Regions from separate parts of the Actinoallomurus sp. NPDC052274 genome, predicted to be linked through region 2. Evidence: predicted binding sites of a transcription regulator. Region 2 holds the regulator's gene; the other holds the start of a gene.
What was found. The regulator LexA, encoded in region 2, represses DNA repair genes until DNA is damaged. The targets are predictions, from matches to a motif close to TCGAACANNTGTTCGA.

Region 1 (9,861 bases), on a different contig from region 2:
GTTGCGGCCCTCACGGCCGATGATCCGGCCCTTCATCTCGTCGCTGGGCAGGTGCAGCACCGACACGACCGACTCGGTGGTCTGCTCACTGGCGACCCGCTGGATCGCCAGGGTCACGATCTTGCGGGCGCGTTTCTCGCCCTCTTCGCGCGCCTCGTTCTCGATGTCCCGCGTGATCAGCGCGGCCTCGCGTTTGGCCTGGTTCTCGATCAGGGAGACGAGCTCGGTCTTGGCCTGGTCGGCGGTGAGCCCGGCGGCCTGCTCGAGCACGCTCTTGCGCTCGTCGTCGAGCCGGTCGAGCGCGGCCCGCCGTTCCTTCAGCGCCTGCTTGGCGTCGGCCAGCTCACGGGCGCGCTCCTCCAGGCGGCGCACCTCGTCGTCCAGCCGGTGCTCGCGCTCGGCGAGCCGGGCCTCGCGGCGCTCGAGATCCTCACGGAGCGCCCGCAGGTCCTCCTTCAGCGACTTGATCTCGTCCTCGACCTCGGATCGCGCCGCCGCGGACGCCTCCCGCGCCTTGACCTCGGCGTCGCTGATGATCTCCTGGGCGTCGGCGCGGGCCTTGGTGACGATCTCCTCGGCGCCCCGCTGCGCCTCCGCCTGCTCCTCGTTCGCCGCGACCGTACGGGCGGCTGCGTCGAAACGGCGCAGCACGATGAGGACCAGGACGACCAGCGCCAGGATGACCGCCAGTGCCGCACCTGTCACGACGTAAATCACGGCACTGACCCCTCTCCTCGACGCTGCGCCATCAGGAGGCCCTGATGTCGGCGACGCGAGGCGTTACGGGCGCGCCGTACGGTCCCGGGACGGCCGCGACCAGCGCCCCCGGCCGCTGCCGGACGCGCATGATCAGGCGGGCTCCGGAGCGTTCCAGAACCCTGGCTATGCGAACCACCGGCTGCGGGAGCCGGGCACAACACCCTTCAACTGGTCGAACGCGGTCAGTCCTATGGCAATCCGCACTGCGCGGAGTAACACCTCACTGCGGTAACCGTAAGCGGCCAAGAGGTAATGGGCAAGAAAAGACCCCACGTTCCGGACGATTCACTCGATCTTTGCAGTAACGGTCCATGTCAGGGCCGAGGCAGAGGTGTGAGCGGGTCACCCCCGACGGCCGGTTTCGAGGAGCCCGTCGGGTCAAGCCGGGAAGTCATGCCCTGTGTCACCGGGCCGGCCGGCCGTCGCCGCGGACGGGTGACGTTCGGCCAGCAGCGCGGACGGCGTCAGCCCTGCCAGGACGCGCACCTCCCGGCTCAGATGCGCCTGATCGGCGTATCCGGCGGAGACCGCGAGCTCGGCCAGCGACCTTTCCGGCCGGACCGGACCGGACCGCGTACAGGCCCGATCCGACCGCGTACGGGCCCGATCCGACGCCGGCCGCGTACGGGCCTGGGCGGACGGCGTACGGGCCTGGTCGGACAATGTCAGGAAGCGTTGGAGGCGCGCCACGCGCCGCAGGGTCCGTGGCTCCAGCCCGGTCGCGGCCAGGAGCAAACGGCGCAACTGGCGCTCGGAGAGGTCGAGCTCCCCGGCGAGGTCCGCGACCCGTGTCCCGGTTCGCATGAGACGGCGGACGGCGTACTCGATCCGGCGGTCCTCCGGCGGCCCGTCCACAGCGGGCGACCAGCTCCGACCGCGCCATACGTCGTCCGCGATCCGTCCCGCCTCGGCGGCCGGGAACAGCTCGCGGAGCGGCACCTTGAGGTCGCGCAGCTCGCAGGCGGGCAGGCCGAGCACCGTGCCGATGGCGGCGGTATGGATGCGCAGCCCCCGAAGGCGTTCCCCACCGCGCAACCGGGGCAGGACGGGCTCCGTCGCCGGCCCGACGACGACCGCGCTCCCGTCCGCCGAGACGATCACGTCCGCGCAGGCGTCCGGCAGCACCCGCTGCACGTAGCCGTCCACCCGCTCGTCGACGCTCTGCTCCCACCAGCACCGCACGAACGGGTGCGGCTCCGCGGGGGCGACCTCACGGTAGAGCGACGCCGGGTCCGGCCGGGTCAAGGGCGCCGGGTCCGGCCGGGTCAAGGGCGCCGGGTCCGGCCGGGTCAAGGACGCCGGGTCCGGCGCGTGCGAGGACGTCGTGTCCGATCCGTTCAAGACCGCCTCCCCGCGCTCGCGCCATGCTGGAGAACATGGAACAGCGAGCACACTTCATCACTCTGTCGACGCCCGACCTCGACGCCGCCCGGGCCTTCTACCGCGACGGGCTCGGCTGGACACCGCTCCTGGACGTCCCCGGCGAGATCATCTTCTTCCAGATCGCCCCCGGCCTGGTCCTGGGCCTGTTCGAGGCGACCAAGTTCGTCGCCGACATGCAGGGCACGGCGAACGACGGGAGGCTCGGCGGTCTCACCCTGTCCCAGAACGTCGCGACCCCCGCCGACGTCGAGGCCACCGTGAAGCGCGCCGTCGAGGCCGGCGGAACGCTCGTCAAGAGCCCGCAGACCGCGGAGTTCGGCGGCTACCACGGCCATGTGGCCGACCCGAACGGCGTCGTCTGGGAGATCTGCCACAATCCGGGCTGGCGGGTCGACGAGACCGGCCGCGTCCACCTGACACCGATCGAGAACACGCCTTGACGCGCCCCGGCCTGGAGTCCGGGGCCGCGCGGAGGATGCCGGTGGCGACATCAGTCGTCGAACGATAGATCCGGGAGTTCCTCGGCGCCTTCGGCCTCCAGCGCCTCGCGGACGACACGGTACGCCAGGCCGCCGGAGTAACCCTTGCGGGCGAGCATGCCCATCAGCCGCCGGGTGCGCTTGACCGGGTCGAGGCCCCGGGTGCCGGGCAGCCTGCGGGCGACCAGCTCGCGGGCCGCCGCCTCCTCCTGCTCCGGGCCGAGCTCCTCCATGGCCTCGCTGACCGTCTCGTCGGCGACGCCGCGTCGCCGCAGCTCGGCCGCGAGCGCCCGGCGGCCCAGCCCCCGGCCGGCGTGGCGCGACTCGACCCAGGCGCGCGCGAACGCCGCGTCGTCGATCAGCCCGACCTCGGAGTAGCGGCCCAGCACCCGCTCGGCGACGTCGTCGGGCACGCCCTTGCGGCGCAGCGCGTCGGCGAGCTGGGCGCGGGTCTTGGGGGCGAAGGAGAGCTGTCGCAGGCAGATCTCGCGCGCCACCGCCTCCGGATCGGCGGGCGGGCCCTGCGCCGCCGGGCTGCCCGGCGTCGGCCCCTCGGCGAGGCGGCCCCCGCCGCGCCTCCGCCCCCGCCGCCCCGGCCTCCCGGCCGCCGTTGTCTCACCGCCCGCCGTGTTCCCCGGACCGGCCGTCGGAAGAGATTCGGCACCCGCCGGACCGGCCGCGCCGGTCGCCGGGGCGGCTTGGGCACGCGCCCGCCGGGCCGCGCCGCCCGCCGACGTGTTCGCGCCGCCCACCTGGATCTCTGTGCCGTCCGCCGGAAGAGCTTCGGTGCCCGCCGGATCGGCCGTGCCGCCCGCCGACGGGTCCGCGCCGGGTTCGGTCCGGCGTGGAGCGGGACGCCGCCACCCTTCAGGAGCGTTCATGGGTCAGTCCCTCGAGCGGTCCCACCGAAGGACGACCCGGGATCACACGTCTCCCGGCTTCGGGGTCTTCGCGGCACGCTTGGCCGGTGCGGCCTTGCCCGCAGCGGCAGCGGCCGCCGGAGGAGCGGCGGGAGCGCCCGCCGGCTCCGCCGGGGCGTCGATGCGCGGCCCGACGCCGAGCTTCTCCTTGATCTTCTTCTCGATCTCGTCGGCGATGTCCGGGTTTTCCTTGAGGAACCGCCGCGCGTTCTCCTTGCCCTGGCCGAGCTGGTCGTTCTCGTAGGTGTACCAGGCGCCGGACTTGCGCACGAAGCCGTGCTCGACGCCCATGTCGATCAGGCCGCCCTCGCGGCTGATGCCCACGCCGTAGAGGATGTCGAAGTCGGCCACCTTGAACGGCGGGGCCATCTTGTTCTTGACGACCTTGACGCGGGTGCGGTTGCCGACCGCGTCCGTGCCGTCCTTCATCGTCTCGATCCGCCGCACGTCCAGCCGCACCGACGCGTAGAACTTCAGCGCCTTACCACCGGTGGTCGTTTCGGGCGAACCGAACATAACCCCCACCTTTTCCCGCAGCTGGTTGATGAAGATCGCTGTGGTCTTGGTCTGGTTGATGGCGCCGGTGAGCTTGCGGAGGGCCTGGGACATGAGGCGGGCCTGGAGGCCGACGTGGCTGTCGCCCATCTCGCCCTCGATCTCGGCGCGGGGCACGAGCGCCGCGACGGAGTCGATGACGACGACGTCGATCGCGCCGGAGCGGATCAGCATGTCGGTGATCTCGAGGGCCTGCTCACCCGTGTCGGGCTGGGAGACGAGGAGGGCGTCGATGTCGACGCCGATCTTCTTGGCGTACTCCGGGTCGAGCGCGTGCTCCGCGTCCACGAACGCGGCGATGCCGCCGGCCTTCTGCGCGCTCGCCACGGCGTGCAGGGCGAGGCTCGTCTTACCGGAGGACTCCGGACCGTAGATCTCGACCACGCGGCCACGCGGGTAGCCGCCGATGCCCAGGGCGACGTCGAGGGCGATCGAACCGCTCGGGATCACCTCGACCGGGGGGCGCCCCTCCTGGCCCAGCCGCATGACGGAACCCTTGCCGAACTGCCGCTCGATCTGCGCGAGCGCCGCCTCGAGGGCCTTCTCGCGATCGTTTGCTGCCATGTGAGGTGTCCCTGTGGGGTCGATGCCTGCTGTTGTCGGAAGCGACGTTACGGGGACCCGCCGACAATTTTCGAGGGTCCGGCCCACCACTGTGGACAACGTCGTCGCTTCCTTCACTCTAGCCGAACACGTGTTCGATCATGAACGGACGCGCCGATTCCCCCGGGAAAGACCCGGCGTCTTGCCCTACGCTGATGCACAGGATCATGCCGGTGACCATCCTCATGTGCGCCGACCCGTTGCACCCCCGGCGGGTCGACGAGCACTTCGCCCGAGAGGCCGAGGCCGTACGTGCGCTCGGCGGATCGGTCGCGCTCATCGACCATGACGCCCTGCAGCGCGGTGACGCCGCCGCGGCCGTACGGCGCGTGCCCGACGGGCTGGGAACGGCCTGGTATCGCGGCTGGATGGCGACGACGGCGCAGTACGCCGCGCTCGCCGCCGCGCTCGCCGCCCGCGGCGTCGTCCTCGCCGTTCCGCCGGACGGCTACGAGAAGGCCCATGAGCTGCCCGGCTGGTACGACACGTTCGCGGGCGTCACGCCCGCCAGCGTGTGGCTGCCGCTGTCCCCCGGCGCCACCCCGGCGGCCGACAAGCTGGCCGAGCTCGTACGCCCGCTGCGGTCCGGGCCGGCGGTCGTGAAGGACTACGTCAAGTCGCGCAAGCACGAGTGGGACGAGGCCTGTTACATCCCCGACCTCGCCGACGTGGAGCGGCTGCACGCCGTGGTGACCCGGTTCGTCGAACGCCAGGGCGACCTCCTCGCCGGCGGCGTCGTCATCCGTGAGTACGAGCGGTTCGACGGCGGCGAGGCCCGCGTGTGGTGGGTCGACGGCGAGCCGGTGCTGATGGGTCCCCACCCGGACACGCCGGACCGGTATCCGCGTCCGCAGGCGGACCCGATCGCGCCGTGCGTGCGCGCGCTCGGCTGCCGGTTCATCACGACGGACCTGGCCCGGCGCGAGGACGGGACCTGGCGGGTGGTCGAGGTCGGCGACGGTCAGGTGAGCGATCTGCCGTCGGTGGCCGAACCTGCGGATCTGTACCTCAGCTTCCCGATCAGGTAGTGCTTTCGTCAGGATCTTGGCTCTAGACTTACCGGTCATCACTCCCAACTCCGGAGATCCGACCGCAAATGCCCCCGAAGGACGCCCGCCGGATGATGCGGTCCGGCATCGTGCAACTCAGCGCGGTGAGCCTTCTGTCGTTGACCCTCGTCGGTTGCTCCTCGCGGAGTGAGACCGCGTACTGCGTCGACAGCTGGGCGCCGGCCGGCAGCTCCTACCGCGTCGTCCCCGACTACTTCTGCGACAACGGCGGATCGTACGGGCGTTACTACTGGTACTACGGCGGCCGGTACCGCAACAACGGCTACGTCTCGGGCGGCTCGTCGGTCCGCCCGCGAGGGGGCACCCGGATCGTCTCGCGCGGCGGCCGGGTGATCTCCAGCGGCAAGAGCCACAGCAGCGGCCATGGCGTCTCGCGGGGCGGGTTCGGTCACCACGGCAGCAGTTCGCGGGGAGGCTGAGCGGTGCGGCGCGGGCATTCGAAGCCCCGGGCGCGCTGGGATCAGATCGTCGAGTCGCAGGGGCTGGCCTATCACCGCACCTCGCATCCCGAGCATCTGACCCGCCCGTACTGGGACGAGTCAGTGCACTACACGTTCGAGATGGACGAGGTGCTCGCCCTCGAGGAGACGGTCGAGGAACTGCACCGGATGTGCCTCGCCGCGGTGGAGCACGTCGTGAGCACCCGCCGGTACGCGGTGTTCGGCATCCCGCAGTGGGTGTGGCCGCTGATCGAGGCGTCGTGGCGGCGCCGCGACCCGCACCTCTACGGGCGGTTCGACCTGTGGTACGACGGCTCGGGCCCGGCGAAGCTGCTGGAGTACAACGCCGACACCCCGACCTCGCTGCTGGAGAGCTCGATCATCCAGTGGTACTGGGTGCGCGACACCCACTCCGACGACGACCAGTGGAACTCCATCCACGAGCGGCTCGTCGACCGCTGGAAGGAGATCGCCCCGGCCGTCCGGTCCGGCACACCCGGAGTGCCCGCCGGATCGGCCGTGCACTTCGCCTGGACGAACGAGGACGAGACCGGCGAGGAGGTCATGACGATCGCGTACCTGCAGGAGACCGCCGAGCAGGCGGGCATCCCCGGGATCGCGATCGCCATGGAGGACATCGGCTGGCACCACGACCGCGGCCGGTTCGTCGACCTCCAGGACCGCGACATCACGGCGTTCTGCAAGCTCTACCCGTGGGAGTGGATCGTCGGCGAGCCGTTCGGGCGGAACGTCCCGCGGGCCGGCTGGGTCGAGCCGATCTGGAAGATGCTCCTGTCCAACAAGGCGCTGCTCGTGCTGCTGTGGGAGCTCTACCCCGGCCACCCGAACCTGCTGCCGTCCTACCTCGGCACGCCGGGCTCCCTCACCTCGTACGTGCAGAAGCCGCTGCTGGGACGTGAGGGCGCGAGCATGCGGATCGTCACGCCGGACGGCGTGCGGACGGCCACGCCGGGCGAGTACGGCGCCGAGGGCTTCGTCTTCCAGGAGTTCTGCCCGCTGCCGGACTTCGAGGGCGAGCACCCCGTGCTCGGCGCCTGGGTGGTCGGCGACGAGGCGGCCGGGCTGGGCATCCGCGAGACGTCCGGGCTGATCACCGACGACACGTCGTCGTTCGTCCCGCACCGCATCCCGGCCGAGCCCGAGGACGGCGGAGCAGGCCCTTCCTGACCGGTTTTCCCCTGGCACTCCCCCGACCTCGGCAAAGGAGAGAAGACAGATGGTCCTGGCGTTCTCACACGACTTCGGCACGGCGCTGGGCAAGGGCGCCGGCGCGATCGCCGCGTACACGGCCGTCGGCCTGGTCCTGCTGCTCATCGGCTTCTTCGCCGTCGACGTGACCACGCCGGGACGGCTCACCTCGATCATCCGTAACGGGCGGAACACGAACGCCGCGCTGCTGGCCGTCTGCGGCATCGTGGGGGTCGGGCTGGTCGTCGCCTCCTCGATCTACGCCTCCGGCGGCCGGCTGAGCGAGGGGCTGATCGCGACGCTGGTCTGGGGACTCGTGGGCATCGTGGCCCAGCAGATCGGGTTCCTGATCATCCGGGTCCTGCTCCGCATCGACGTCGCGGCGCTCATGGCCGCCGAGTCCCTGGAACCCGCCGCCGTGCTCCTCGGCGCGACGCAGGTGACGATCGGCCTGATCACCGCGGTCGCGGTCATCTGACGGCCCGCCGGCCGACCGCGGCCCGGCTACCGGCCGTCGTACGGCGCGAGCCGGGAGCGTACGGGCGCCGCGCCTACTCCTGGACGAGCCGCGTACGCGCCTCGGCGAGCAGCCGGTCGACGCTCACCGGAGCCGTTGCTGAACGTCGAAGGTGGCGCAGACGGCCCGCCAGACGTCCTTGGCGCTCTCCCCGTCGGCCAGCGCCTGCTCGATGGTGCGACCGTCGAGCTCGGCCATGACGTAGTCCTTGGCCACGCTCTCGGCGTAGCCCTCGCCGAACTGCTGGTTCATCCGATCCCAGAACACCGTTAGTCGCACGTGCCCCAAGCTACCGCCCGTCGTCACCGGCGAACGATTCAGTCGGTGGGGCGAGGCACACTGACAGAATGAACCCCGTCGACCGTTTCTCGGCCCCGACACGGGCCTGGTTCACCGGGGCCTTCGCGGCGCCCACGACGGCCCAGACGGGCGCCTGGGAGGCGATCGCCCGCGGCGACAACACCCTGGTGGTGGCGCCGACCGGGTCGGGCAAGACCCTCGCCGCGTTCCTGTGGTCGCTCGACCGGCTGGCCTCGACGCCGGCGCCGGAGGATCCGAAGCGCCGCTGCCGCGTGGTGTACGTATCCCCGCTCAAGGCCCTGGCGGTCGACATCGAGCGCAACCTGCGCGCCCCGCTGACCGGGCTGCGGCAGACGGCGCGGCGGCTGGGACTGGACGAGCCGGACATCGGCGTCTCCGTACGCTCCGGGGACACCCCCGCCGACGAGCGCCGCCGGTTCGCGACGAAGCCGTCCGACATCCTGATCACGACGCCGGAGTCGCTCTTCCTGATGCTGACGTCGCAGGCCCGCGAGGCGCTGCGCGGCGTGGAGACCGTGATCGTCGACGAGGTGCACGCCGTGGCGGCCACCAAGCGCGGCGCCCACCTGGCGCTGTCCCTGGAGCGGCTGGACGCGCTGCTGGAGCGTCCCGCGCAGCGGATCGGGCTGTCGGCGACGGTTCGCCCGGTGACGGAGGTCGCGACCTTCCTCGGCGGGGTACGGCCCGCGACCGTGGTCCAGCCGCCGCACGGGAAGGAGGTCGACCTGCGGATCTCCGTGCCGGTGGAGGACATGACCGAGCTTCCGCCCGACCCGCGTGGCGAGGACGACTCCCCGTTGCGGGGGCGCAACCTCTGGCCGCACGTCGAGGACGCCGTGCTCAACCTGATCGAGGAGCACCGGTCGACGATCGTGTTCGCCAACTCCCGGCGCCTGGCCGAGCGGCTGAGCGGGCGGCTCAACGAGCTCTCCTGGGAGAGGCAGAACGGCGAGGCGCTGCCGCAGGACTCCTCACCTGCGGAGATGATGGCGCAGGCGGGGGCCTCGCGCGGCGCGCCCGCCGACGTCGTACGCGCACACCACGGCTCGGTCTCCAAGGAGGAGCGGGCCGGCATCGAGGAGTCGCTGAAGGCCGGCCGGCTGCCGGCCGTGGTGGCGACCTCCAGCCTGGAGCTGGGCATCGACATGGGCGCGGTGGACCTGGTCGTGCAGGTGGAGTCGCCGCCGTCGGTGGCGGCCGGGCTGCAGCGGATCGGCCGGGCCGGGCACCAGGTCGGCGCCGTCTCCAAGGGCGTCATCTTCCCGAAGTACCGGGGCGACCTCGTGCAGACGGCGGTCGTGGCCGAGCGGATGCGCGACGGGCGGATCGAGGAGCTGCGGTATCCGCGCAACCCCCTGGACGTGCTGGCGCAGCAGATCGTCGCGATGACCGCGATGGACGAGTGGCCGGTGGACGAGCTGGAGACGCTCGTCCGCCGGGCGGCGCCGTTCGCGACGCTGCCCCGGTCGGTGCTGGAGGCGACCCTCGACATGCTCGCGGGCCGGTACCCCAGCGACGAGTTCGGCGAGCTGCGGCCGCGGCTGGTGTGGGACCGCGTCGCGGGGGTGCTGCGCGGCCGGCCCGGCGGGCAGCGGCTGGCGGTGA
Region 2 (9,861 bases):
ACGTGCGGTTCTCCTCCGCGCAGGAGTGCGTGGAGGCCATCGACGAGCTCGGTGCCGAGGCGGACTTCATCGACGGCACGGTGTTCGGCGGGGATGAGCTGTACCTCACGCTGGGCCGGTTCGCCGACACGGCCGAGCGCGTCTCCGACTACACGGGGCAGGGGATCTACTACCGGTCGATTCGCGACCGGTTCGTCACGCCGAGCTGGCTGCGGCCGGACGGCCCGCCGACCGACGCGCTGACGACGCACGACTACCTCTGGCGGTGGGACACCGACTGGTTCTGGTGCTCGCGCGCGTTCGGCGTACAGAATCCCCTCGTGCGCCGGGCCTGGCCGGCGTCCAAGAAGCGTTCCGACGTCTACCGTCGGCTGGTCGCGCTCGACAAGCGCCTGCAGACGTCGGCGCGCGTCGACCGCTGGCTCGGCCGGCCGCCCCGCGAGGACGTCATCCAGGACATCGAGGTGCCGGTGGAGCGGCTGCCCGAGTTCCTTGAGTTCTTCCACCGTGAGATCGGCATGAGCCCGGTGTGGCTGTGCCCGCTGCGGGCACAGGACAAGTGGCCGCTGTACCCCCTGGAGCCCGGACGGACGTACGTCAACGTGGGCTTCTGGGGGACGGTGCCGCAGAAACCCGGCCGGCTGCCCGAACACCACAACCGGCTGATCGAGCGCGAGGTCGCCCGCCTCGACGGCCACAAATCGCTGTACTCGACGGCGTTCTACACCCGTGAGGACTTCTGGCGGCACTACGACGGCGCTACCTATCGCAGGTTGAAGGAGGAATACGACCCGGAGCGGCGGCTGCTGGATCTCTACGACAAAACCGTACGGGGCAGGTGAACATGAAGCTGGCGGAGGCTTTCGAACGCGTCGTCGGACGCGACGCACAGGTGGAGTTCCGGGCATACGACGACAGTCGCGCCGGAGCTATCGGCGCGGACGTCAGGGTGGAGGTCAGATCGCCGTACGCGGTGTCCTACCTCGCCCACGCGCCGGGCGCGCTGGGGCTGGCCCGCGCGTACGTCGCGGGATACCTCGACGTGCACGGGGACATGCACACGGCACTGTTCCGGATGCAGTCGGCCCTCGGCGAACTGAGCTGGGCCGACAAGAGGACTCTGCTGCGCGGCATCCTGCGCGACCCGCTGTTGCGCGCCGCCGCGCTGACGCGTCTCGACCCGCCGCCGCAGGAGGTACGGCCGGCCCGCGTGCCGCTCCTGTCGGGGCTGCGGCATTCCAAGCGCCGCGACGCCAAGGCGATCTCCCATCACTACGACGTCTCGAACACCTTCTACGAGTGGGTGCTCGGCCCGTCGATGGCCTACACCTGCGCGTGCTTCCCCTCGGAGGACGCGACGCTGGAGCAGGCGCAGTTCCACAAGTTCGACCTCGTGGCGCGCAAGCTCGGGCTCCGCGAGGGCATGCGGCTCCTCGACGTCGGCTGCGGCTGGGGCGGCATGGTCATGCACGCCGCGCGGGAGTACGGCGTGAAGGCGCTCGGCGTGACGCTGTCCAAGCAGCAGGCCGAGTGGGCGCAGAAGGCGATCGCCGAGGCGGGGCTGTCGGAGCTCGCCGAGGTCCGCCACCTCGACTACCGCGACGTCAAGGAGGAGGGCTTCGACGCCGTCAGCTCGATCGGCCTGACCGAGCACATCGGCAAGGCGAACGTCCCCGGTTACTTCTCCTTCCTGTACGGCAAGCTCAAGCCGGGCGGCCGGCTGCTGAACCACTGCATCACGCGCCCCGACGACAACGAGCCGTCGATCCGCCAGGAAGGCTTCATCAACCGGTACGTCTTCCCCGACGGGGAACTGGAGGGGCCGGGCTGGCTGATCTCGCGGATGAACGACGCCGGCTTCGAGATCCGGCACGAGGAGAACCTCCGCGAGCACTACGCCAAGACCCTGACCGGCTGGTGCCGCAACCTCGACGACCACTGGGACGAGGCGGTCGCCGAGGTCGGAGAGGGCACCGCGCGCGTGTGGCGGCTGTACATGGCCGGCTCGCGGCTCGGGTTCGACCTGAACTGGATCCAGCTGCACCAGGTGCTCGGCGTCAAGCTGCGAGAGGACGGCAGCTCCGGCATGCCGCTGCGACCCGCGTTCGAGCCGCCGTCGGCCGGCTGACCGCCGGCCGCGGTGACGGCCGGCCGCGGTGACGGCCGGCCGCGGTGACGGGTGGTCGCGGGTCGGCCGCGGTGACGGCCGGTCGCGGGTCGGCCGCGGTGACGGGTGGTCGCGGCGGTGCGCCGCGACCACTCCGGGACGTCGCGGAGGGCGTGACGGGTCGGCGACGGCGGCTTAGTGTCGGCCTCATGACGGAGATCGCGACGATCCAGGCGAACGGCCTGAGCTTCGGCTACCTCGAGGCCGGCGACGGGCCGCTCGCGCTGTGCCTGCACGGCTTCCCCGACTCGGCGCACACCTGGCGGCATCTGCTCCCTGCGCTGGCCGGCGCCGGCTACCACGCGGTCGCGCCGTTCCTGCGCGGCTACGCGCCCACGGACGTGCCGAAGGACGGCGCCTACCAGGTCGGCGCGCTCGCGGCCGACGCGAACGCCCTGCACGAGGCGTTCGGCGGGGACGCCGACGCGGTGCTCATCGGACACGACTGGGGCGCCGCCGCGACGTACGCCGCCGTCGCGCACGCCCCGCAGCGCTGGCGGCGGGCGGTGGCCATGGCGCTCCCACCGCTCGGGGCCATGCTGTCGGGTTTCTTCCACTACGCGCAGCTCAAGCGGTCCTTCTACATCTTCCTGTTCCAGACGCCGCTGGCCGAGACCGCGGTGCTGACGGAGGACCTGGCGTTCCTCGACGGCCTGTGGGCGGACTGGTCGCCGGGCTACGACGCCGCCCGCGACGTCGCCCACGCCAAAGAGTGCCTCCGCGACCCGGCGAACCTGTCCGCCGCCATCGGCTACTACCGGGCGATGCTCGACCCGTCCCGGCACCTGCCCGCGTACGCCGCCGAGCAGGAGGCGGCCGAACGCGTAGGCGAGCGGCCGATCCTGTATCTGCACGGGTCGGCCGACGGCTGCCTGGACGCCGGGCTCGCCCACGGCGTCGACGGGCATCTCCCGCCCGGTTCGAGGTCGGCGATCGTCGCCGGTGCCGGGCACTTCGCGCACCTGGAGCGGCCCGGGGAGGTCGACCGGCTGATCCTGGACTGGCTGGCCACCGATCGGCCCGTGCGAACCGGTGCGATGTAAGTGCTCACTTTGGCAGAATGGCGCAGAATCGCGTTCTAGTCGAGGAGGAGCGGCGTGGAGAAGACCCGGCCCGACGGGATCGACCTGACCGAGTGGGATTTCTGGGCGCGCCCGCTCGACGAGCGTCACGCGGCGTTCCGGACGCTGCGGTATCTGCCCCGGCCGGCGTTCTTCCGGGAGCCGGAGCTGTCGTTCGTGCCGGCGGGGCCCGGGTACTACGCGCTGACCACCCACGCGGACGTCGTCGAGGCCTCGCGCCGGCCGGCCGACTTCTGCTCCGGGCAGGGCGCGATCAACATCAACGACATGCCGGCCGACCTGGGCGAGTACTTCGGCTCCATGATCAACATGGACGACCCGCGGCATGCCAAGATCCGCCGGATCGTCTCGCGCGCGTTCTCGCCGCGCATGATCCAGCGGTTCGAGGACCAGGTCCAGGCCGTCGCCGAACAGGTCGTCGAGGAGGTCCTCGCCAAGGGCGGCGGCGACTTCGTCACCGACGTCGCCGCCCGGCTCCCCCTGAAGATCATCTGTGACCTGATGGGCATCGACGAGGCGCATTACAAGACCGTCTTCGACAACTCCAACATCATCCTCGCCGGCGCCGACACCGAGTTCGTCTCCGAGGAGGCCGACCAGGTCGCGCTGCAGCTCCTCGAGGCGGGGCAGACGCTGAAGGACCTCGTCGAGGAGCTCGGCCGCAGACGCCGCGGGGAGCCGACCGGCGACCTCACCTCCGCGCTGGTGAACGCCAACATCGACGGCGAGTCGCTGACCGACCAGGAGCTCGGCTCGTTCTTCATCCTCCTGGTCGTCGCCGGCAACGAGACCACCCGCAACGCCATCGCCCACGGCCTGCACCTGCTCACCCGCTACCCGGAGCAGCGGGAGCTGATCGCGTCGGACTTCGAGCGGTACGTCCCCGGCGCGGTGGAGGAGATCGTGCGGTACGCCTCGCCGGTCATCTGGATGCGGCGCACCGCGACCCGCGACACCGAGCTGAACGGCCATGAGTTCACGGCCGGCGACAAGCTGCTGCTCTACTACTGGTCGGCCAACCGGGACGAGACCGTCTTCACCGACCCGGACGTCTTCGACATCACCCGCGATCCCAATCCGCACGTCGGTTTCGGCGGCCCCGGCCCGCACTTCTGCCTCGGCGCCCACCTGGCCCGCCGGGAGATCACCGTGATGTTCCGGGAACTGTTCCGCCGGGCTCCGGGCGTCCGCGCCACGGGTGAGCCCGACCGCCTGCTGTCCAACTTCATCAACGGCATCAAGCACCTGCCGTACGCCATCTGACACGCCGCGCCCACGGCACCGTCCTGATGCGGCCGCCGAACGGCGCTTCGCCCGGGCGAGGCGTCGTCCGGCGGCCGCCCGGCGTCCTTGCGTCTGCGATAGTCTTGAGGTATGCGATCTCGGCTGCTCCTCAGCCGGCCGCGTTGACCCGAGCCGTCGACGCGGCAGCCCCTCCTGCGTGAGGGGCGTTCTCATGCCAGGGGCACGGTTCACCGCCAGCCGAAGCCGTGCGAATCAGACGAGGAACCATGACAGGCGCCGACGAGAACTACGACCCACGGACGTTCCAGGACAAGTGGCAGGCCCGGTGGGAGGAGCTGAAGCCCTTCGCGGCGAGCGAGGACCCCGCCGACGAGCGGCCCCGCAAGTACGCGCTGGACATGTTCCCGTATCCCTCCGGCGACCTCCACATGGGGCACGCCGAGGCGTTCGCGATCGGCGACGTGGTGGCGCGGTACTGGCTCCAGAAGGGCTTCAACGTCCTGCACCCCATCGGCTGGGACTCCTTCGGTCTGCCGGCCGAGAACGCCGCGATCAAGCGCAACTCCCACCCCGCCGAGTGGACGTACACCAACATCGACACCCAGGCGGAGTCTTTTAAGCGCTACGCGGCCTCCTTCGACTGGTCACGCCGGCTGCACACCTCCGACCCGGAGTACTACCGCTGGAACCAGTGGCTGTTCCTGCGCTTCTACGAGCGCGGCCTGGCGTACCGCAAGGGCGGCCAGGTCAACTGGTGCCCGAACGACCAGACCGTGCTGGCCAACGAGCAGGTCGTCAACGGGCACTGCGAGCGGTGCGGCGCGGTGGTCGAGAAGCGCGTCCTGACGCAGTGGTACTTCAAGATCACTGAGTACGCCGACCGGCTGCTGGCCGACATGGCGGAGCTGGAGTGGCCCGAGCGGGTGCTGCTGATGCAGCGCAACTGGATCGGCCGCTCCGAGGGCGCCGACGTCACCTTCCAGATCGAGGGGCGCGCGGAGCCGATCACCGTCTACACCACCCGGCCGGACACCCTGTACGGCGCGACCTTCTTCGTCGTCGCCGCCGACGCCCCGCTGGCCGACGAGATCTGCGCGCCGGAGCAGCGCGCGGAGTTCGAGACCTACCGGGACGCGGTCCGCCGCGAGACGGAGATCGAGCGGCTGGCCACCGACAAGGAGAAGACCGGCGTCTTCCTGGGCCGCTACGCGATCAACCCGGTGAACGGCGAGCGGATCCCCGTGTGGGCCTCCGACTACGTCCTGGCCGAGTACGGCCACGGCGCGATCATGGCGGTGCCCGCCCACGACCAGCGCGACCTGGACTTCGCCCGCAAGTTCGGCCTGCCGGTCCGCGTCGTCGTGCACACGGGCGAGGCGGACCCCGGTGAGACCGGGACCGCCACCCCCGGCGAGGGCGAACTGGTCAACTCGGGTCCCCTGGACGGCCTGACCAAGTCCACCGCCATCCCGCGGATCGTCGAGATCCTGGAGGAGAAGGGCCTGGGCAAGGCCGCCGTCAACTACCGGCTGCGCGACTGGCTGATCTCCCGGCAGCGGTTCTGGGGCACGCCCATCCCGATCATCCACTGCGACGCCTGCGGCGAGGTCCCGGTCCCGGACGACCAGCTGCCCGTGCGCCTGCCGGACGACCTGCGCGGCGCCGACCTGGCCCCGAAGGGCGTGTCGCCGCTGGCGGCCGCCGCCGACTGGGTGAACGTCCCGTGCCCCAAGTGCGGCGCTCCGGCCAAGCGCGACACCGACACGATGGACACCTTCGTCGACTCCTCCTGGTACTTCCTGCGGTACTGCTCGCCGGGGTACGAGGACGGCCCGTTCGACGCCGAGAAGGTGCGCCGGTGGATGCCGGCCGACCAGTACACCGGTGGTGTCGAGCACGCCATCCTGCACCTGCTGTACGCGCGGTTCTTCACCAAGGTGCTGTACGACATGGGCCTGGTCGACTTCACCGAGCCCTTCAAACGGCTGGTCAACCAGGGTCAGGTCATCCTGAACGGCTCCGCGATGTCCAAGACGACCGGCAACCTGGTCGACCTGGGCGAGCAGATCGCCGCGTACGGCGTCGACGCCGTACGGCTGACGATGCTGTTCTCCGGTCCGCCGGAGGACGACATCGACTGGGCGGACGTGTCGCCGTCGGGGTCGGTGAAGTTCCTGGCGCGGGTCTTCCGCGTGGCCGCCGAGGTGACGTCCGCGCCGGGCGCCGACCCGGCGACCGGCGACGTCGAGCTGCGCAAGGTGACGCATCGGACGATCGACGAGGTCACCCGGCTGGTCGAGGCGCACCGCTACAACGTGGCGATCGCCCGGATGATGGAGCTGACCTCCGCGGCGCGCAAGGCCATCGACACGGGGGCGGGCGCCGGCGACCCGGCGGTCCGGGAGGCCGCCGAGACCCTGGCGGTCATGCTGTCGCTGGTCGCGCCGTACACCGCCGAGGAGATGTGGGAGCGGCTGGGCCGTACGGCTCCGGTGGTCAAGGCCGGCTGGCCGGCGGCCGAGCCCGCGCTGCTGGTGCAGGAGTCGGTGACCTGCGTGGTCCAGGTGGCGGGCAAGGTCCGCGACCGCCTGGAGGTGTCCCCGGACATCGCCGAGGGCGACCTGGAGCGCCTGGCGCTGGAGTCGGAGAAGGTCAGGGCGGCCCTGGGCGACCGGGGCGTCCGCAAGGTCGTCGTGCGCGCTCCGAAGATCGTGAACATCGTGCCCGCCTGATCGGCGCCGGTGCGTGTCCGCCAGGGATTCGTCGGACACGCACTAGCCCCGGTTCGGTGCCGTGGCACCGAACCGGGGCTGATCACGTATTCCGCGGGACCGTCACCGTGCGCCCCGGAACGGCCGCGTCGCCGCCGGGGATCCCGGGCGGGATCACATCTTCCGCAGGACCGCCACCACGCGCCCGAGAATGGTCGCGTCGTCGCCGGGAATCGGGTCGTACGCCGGGTTGTGCGGCATCAGCCAGACCTTGTCGTCGCGGCGCTTGAGCGTCTTGACGGTGGCCTCTCCGTCGATCATCGCCGCCACGATGTCGCCGTTCTCCGCGACGGGCTGCTGACGCACGACGACCCAGTCGCCGTCGGCGATGGCCGCCTCGATCATCGAGTCACCGGTGACGTTGAGCAGGAAGTGGGTGCCTTCGCCGACGAGCTGCCGCGGCAGCGCGAAGACGTCCTCCACGGCCTCCTCGGCGAGGATGGGGCCACCCGCCGCGATGCGCCCGACGAGTGGGACGTAGGCGGGCGCCGGCCGCGTGGGAGCCTCCTGGCCGTTGGCGACCTCGTACGACTCGCCGTCGGCCTCGGCGGCGATGGCCGGGGATCCTGGCATGCGGACGACGACCGCGCGCGGCCGGTTGGGGTCGCGCAGCAGGAAACCCTTGCGCTGCAGGGTCCGGAGCTGGTGGGACACGCTGGAGGTACTGGTCAGGCCGACGGCCTCGCCGATCTCCCGCATCGACGGCGGATAACCGCGCCGCTGCACCGAGTCCCTGATCACTTCCAGCACCTTGCGCTGCCGGACGGTCAGGCCGCTCTCGTCGCCCGGGCCGTCGGGCATTTCCCGAACCTTGCTCATGGTGTCTCCGATGGCTGTCTTCCCGGTGACGCGTCGCCGCCGGTATTTCGGTCCCGTAGTGGGACGTTATCGCTTCTGCGGGAAATGATCAAACAGGTGTTCGAAAAATGTCGAATTTTGCGGTCCGGGGTATGTCGCGTTTGGTTCGCACATACGTTCGAGGGTAATTCCCGGACCGGGTTCGGGGAAGGAGGGCGCCATTGGCGGCGACGCCTTGCCGCCTCGTCGTGATCGGCGCTCTCGCGCGGCCGGCGCGAAGGGGGTGCCCGCCGACGCGGCGCCGGTGCGCCCGTGGCAGTCTTGGGGGGGCGCGACGCCCGCGCCCGCGCGGCCGCCGGCCGGGATGTGATCGACCTCACCGTGACGGGCGTCGGCTGCGTTTCCGCAGGTGATCCAGGATGTACGAGGTCGAAGCGGCCGATCGTCGCCCCCGGGGGAAGGCCCGACACGCCGACGAGGGCGGCGGATCGCCATGTGAGCGGCGTCTTCTCGCCGGGTGCCCCACGCGGGTTGCGATGCACTCGGCCGGGCTCTACGGTTGGACCCCAACATCTAGTAGTTACATGGATGTAGTTCACCATAGGTTGTGGTTACGAGGTGAGGTTCGCGCAGTTCGCGCGTGACCCGCTGTCAGGGGGAGGAGTCCGGAGCCATGCACTGCCCGTTCTGCCGACACACCGACAGCAGGGTCATCGACAGCCGCACGGCCGACGACGGGGCCGCCATCCGGCGCCGGCGTTCGTGCCCCGAGTGCGGCCGCCGCTTCACCACCCAGGAGACGGTGCTCATGATGGTCGCCAAGCGCAGTGGCGTGACCGAGCCGTTCTCCCGGGACAAGATCATCGCCGGAGTGCGCCGGGCGTGTCAGGGCCGTCCCGTCAACGAGGACGCCCTGGCCATGCTCGGCCAGCGGGTCGAGGAGGCGATCCGGGCGACCGGGAACGCCGAGATTCCCTCGCACCAGATCGGGCTGGCGATCCTCGGCCCGCTCCGTGAACTCGACGAGGTCGCGTACCTGCGATTCGCCTCCGTCTACCGGGGGTTCGAGACGCTCGACGACTTCGCCAAGGAAATCGAATCGCTGCGCGTGGCGTCCGGCGGCGACGCCCGTTCCTAGGGCGGCGCCCGGACCGCGGGCTGTACGGGTAATCCTGGAGGTGGGCCTGGTGTGCCCGAGAAGGGGGATGTCATGACGGAGACGGTGAGCGGCTCAGCCCGACGGGGCAAGGCGGGTCGCAGGGGCCTGAAGATGGAGCGCGTCTTCACGCGGCCGGGCGTCCACCCGTACGACGACGTCCGGTGGGAGCGCCGGGACGTCGTCATGACCAACTGGCGCGACGGGTCGGTGAACTTCGAGCAGAAGGGCGTCGAGTTCCCCGACACCTGGTCCGTAAACGCGGTCAACATCGTCACCTCGAAGTACTTCCGCGGCGCGGTCGGCACGCCGCAGCGCGAGTCGAGCCTCAAGCAGCTGGTCGACCGGGTCGTCGGGGTGTACACCGAGACCGGCGTCAAGAACGGCTACTTCGCGTCCGAGGAGGATGCCGAGATCTTCGACCACGAGCTGAAGCACGCCCTGGTCAACCAGGTCTTCAGCTTCAACTCGCCGGTCTGGTTCAACGTCGGCACCGCCTCGCCGCAGCAGGTCAGCGCGTGCTTCATCCTGTCCGTGGACGACACGATGGAGTCGATCCTGGACTGGTACAAGGAAGAGGGCGTCATCTTCAAGGGCGGCTCCGGGTCGGGGGTCAACCTCTCCCGCATCCGCTCCAGCAAG

Region 1: recA (recombinase RecA) is a predicted target of LexA. The motif match lies at 4,783-4,798, and genes of this name have one in related genera.

Annotation. Positions count from the first base shown of each region.
Region 1 is NZ_JBFAUT010000025.1:48,505-58,365, forward strand. Features, by position in the region: gene rny (ribonuclease Y) at 1-705, opposite strand, end outside; gene AB0K82_RS22095 (DUF6597 domain-containing transcriptional factor) at 1,138-2,100, opposite strand; gene AB0K82_RS22100 (VOC family protein) at 2,136-2,582, shown strand; gene AB0K82_RS22105 (regulatory protein RecX) at 2,633-3,502, opposite strand; gene recA (recombinase RecA) at 3,545-4,660, opposite strand; gene AB0K82_RS22115 (ATP-grasp domain-containing protein) at 4,855-5,727, shown strand; gene AB0K82_RS22120 (hypothetical protein) at 5,796-6,188, shown strand; gene AB0K82_RS22125 (glutathionylspermidine synthase family protein) at 6,192-7,397, shown strand; gene AB0K82_RS22130 (DUF350 domain-containing protein) at 7,447-7,896, shown strand; gene AB0K82_RS22135 (DUF3046 domain-containing protein) at 8,020-8,214, opposite strand; gene AB0K82_RS22140 (ATP-dependent helicase) at 8,283-9,861, shown strand, end outside.
Region 2 is NZ_JBFAUT010000028.1:21,028-30,888, reverse strand. Features, by position in the region: gene AB0K82_RS23635 (FAD-binding oxidoreductase) at 1-842, shown strand, start outside; gene AB0K82_RS23630 (class I SAM-dependent methyltransferase) at 845-2,128, shown strand; gene AB0K82_RS23625 (alpha/beta hydrolase) at 2,317-3,210, shown strand; gene AB0K82_RS23620 (cytochrome P450) at 3,265-4,512, shown strand; gene leuS (leucine--tRNA ligase) at 4,761-7,226, shown strand; gene lexA (transcriptional repressor LexA) at 7,380-8,084, opposite strand; gene nrdR (transcriptional regulator NrdR) at 8,737-9,201, shown strand; gene AB0K82_RS23600 (vitamin B12-dependent ribonucleotide reductase) at 9,274-9,861, shown strand, end outside.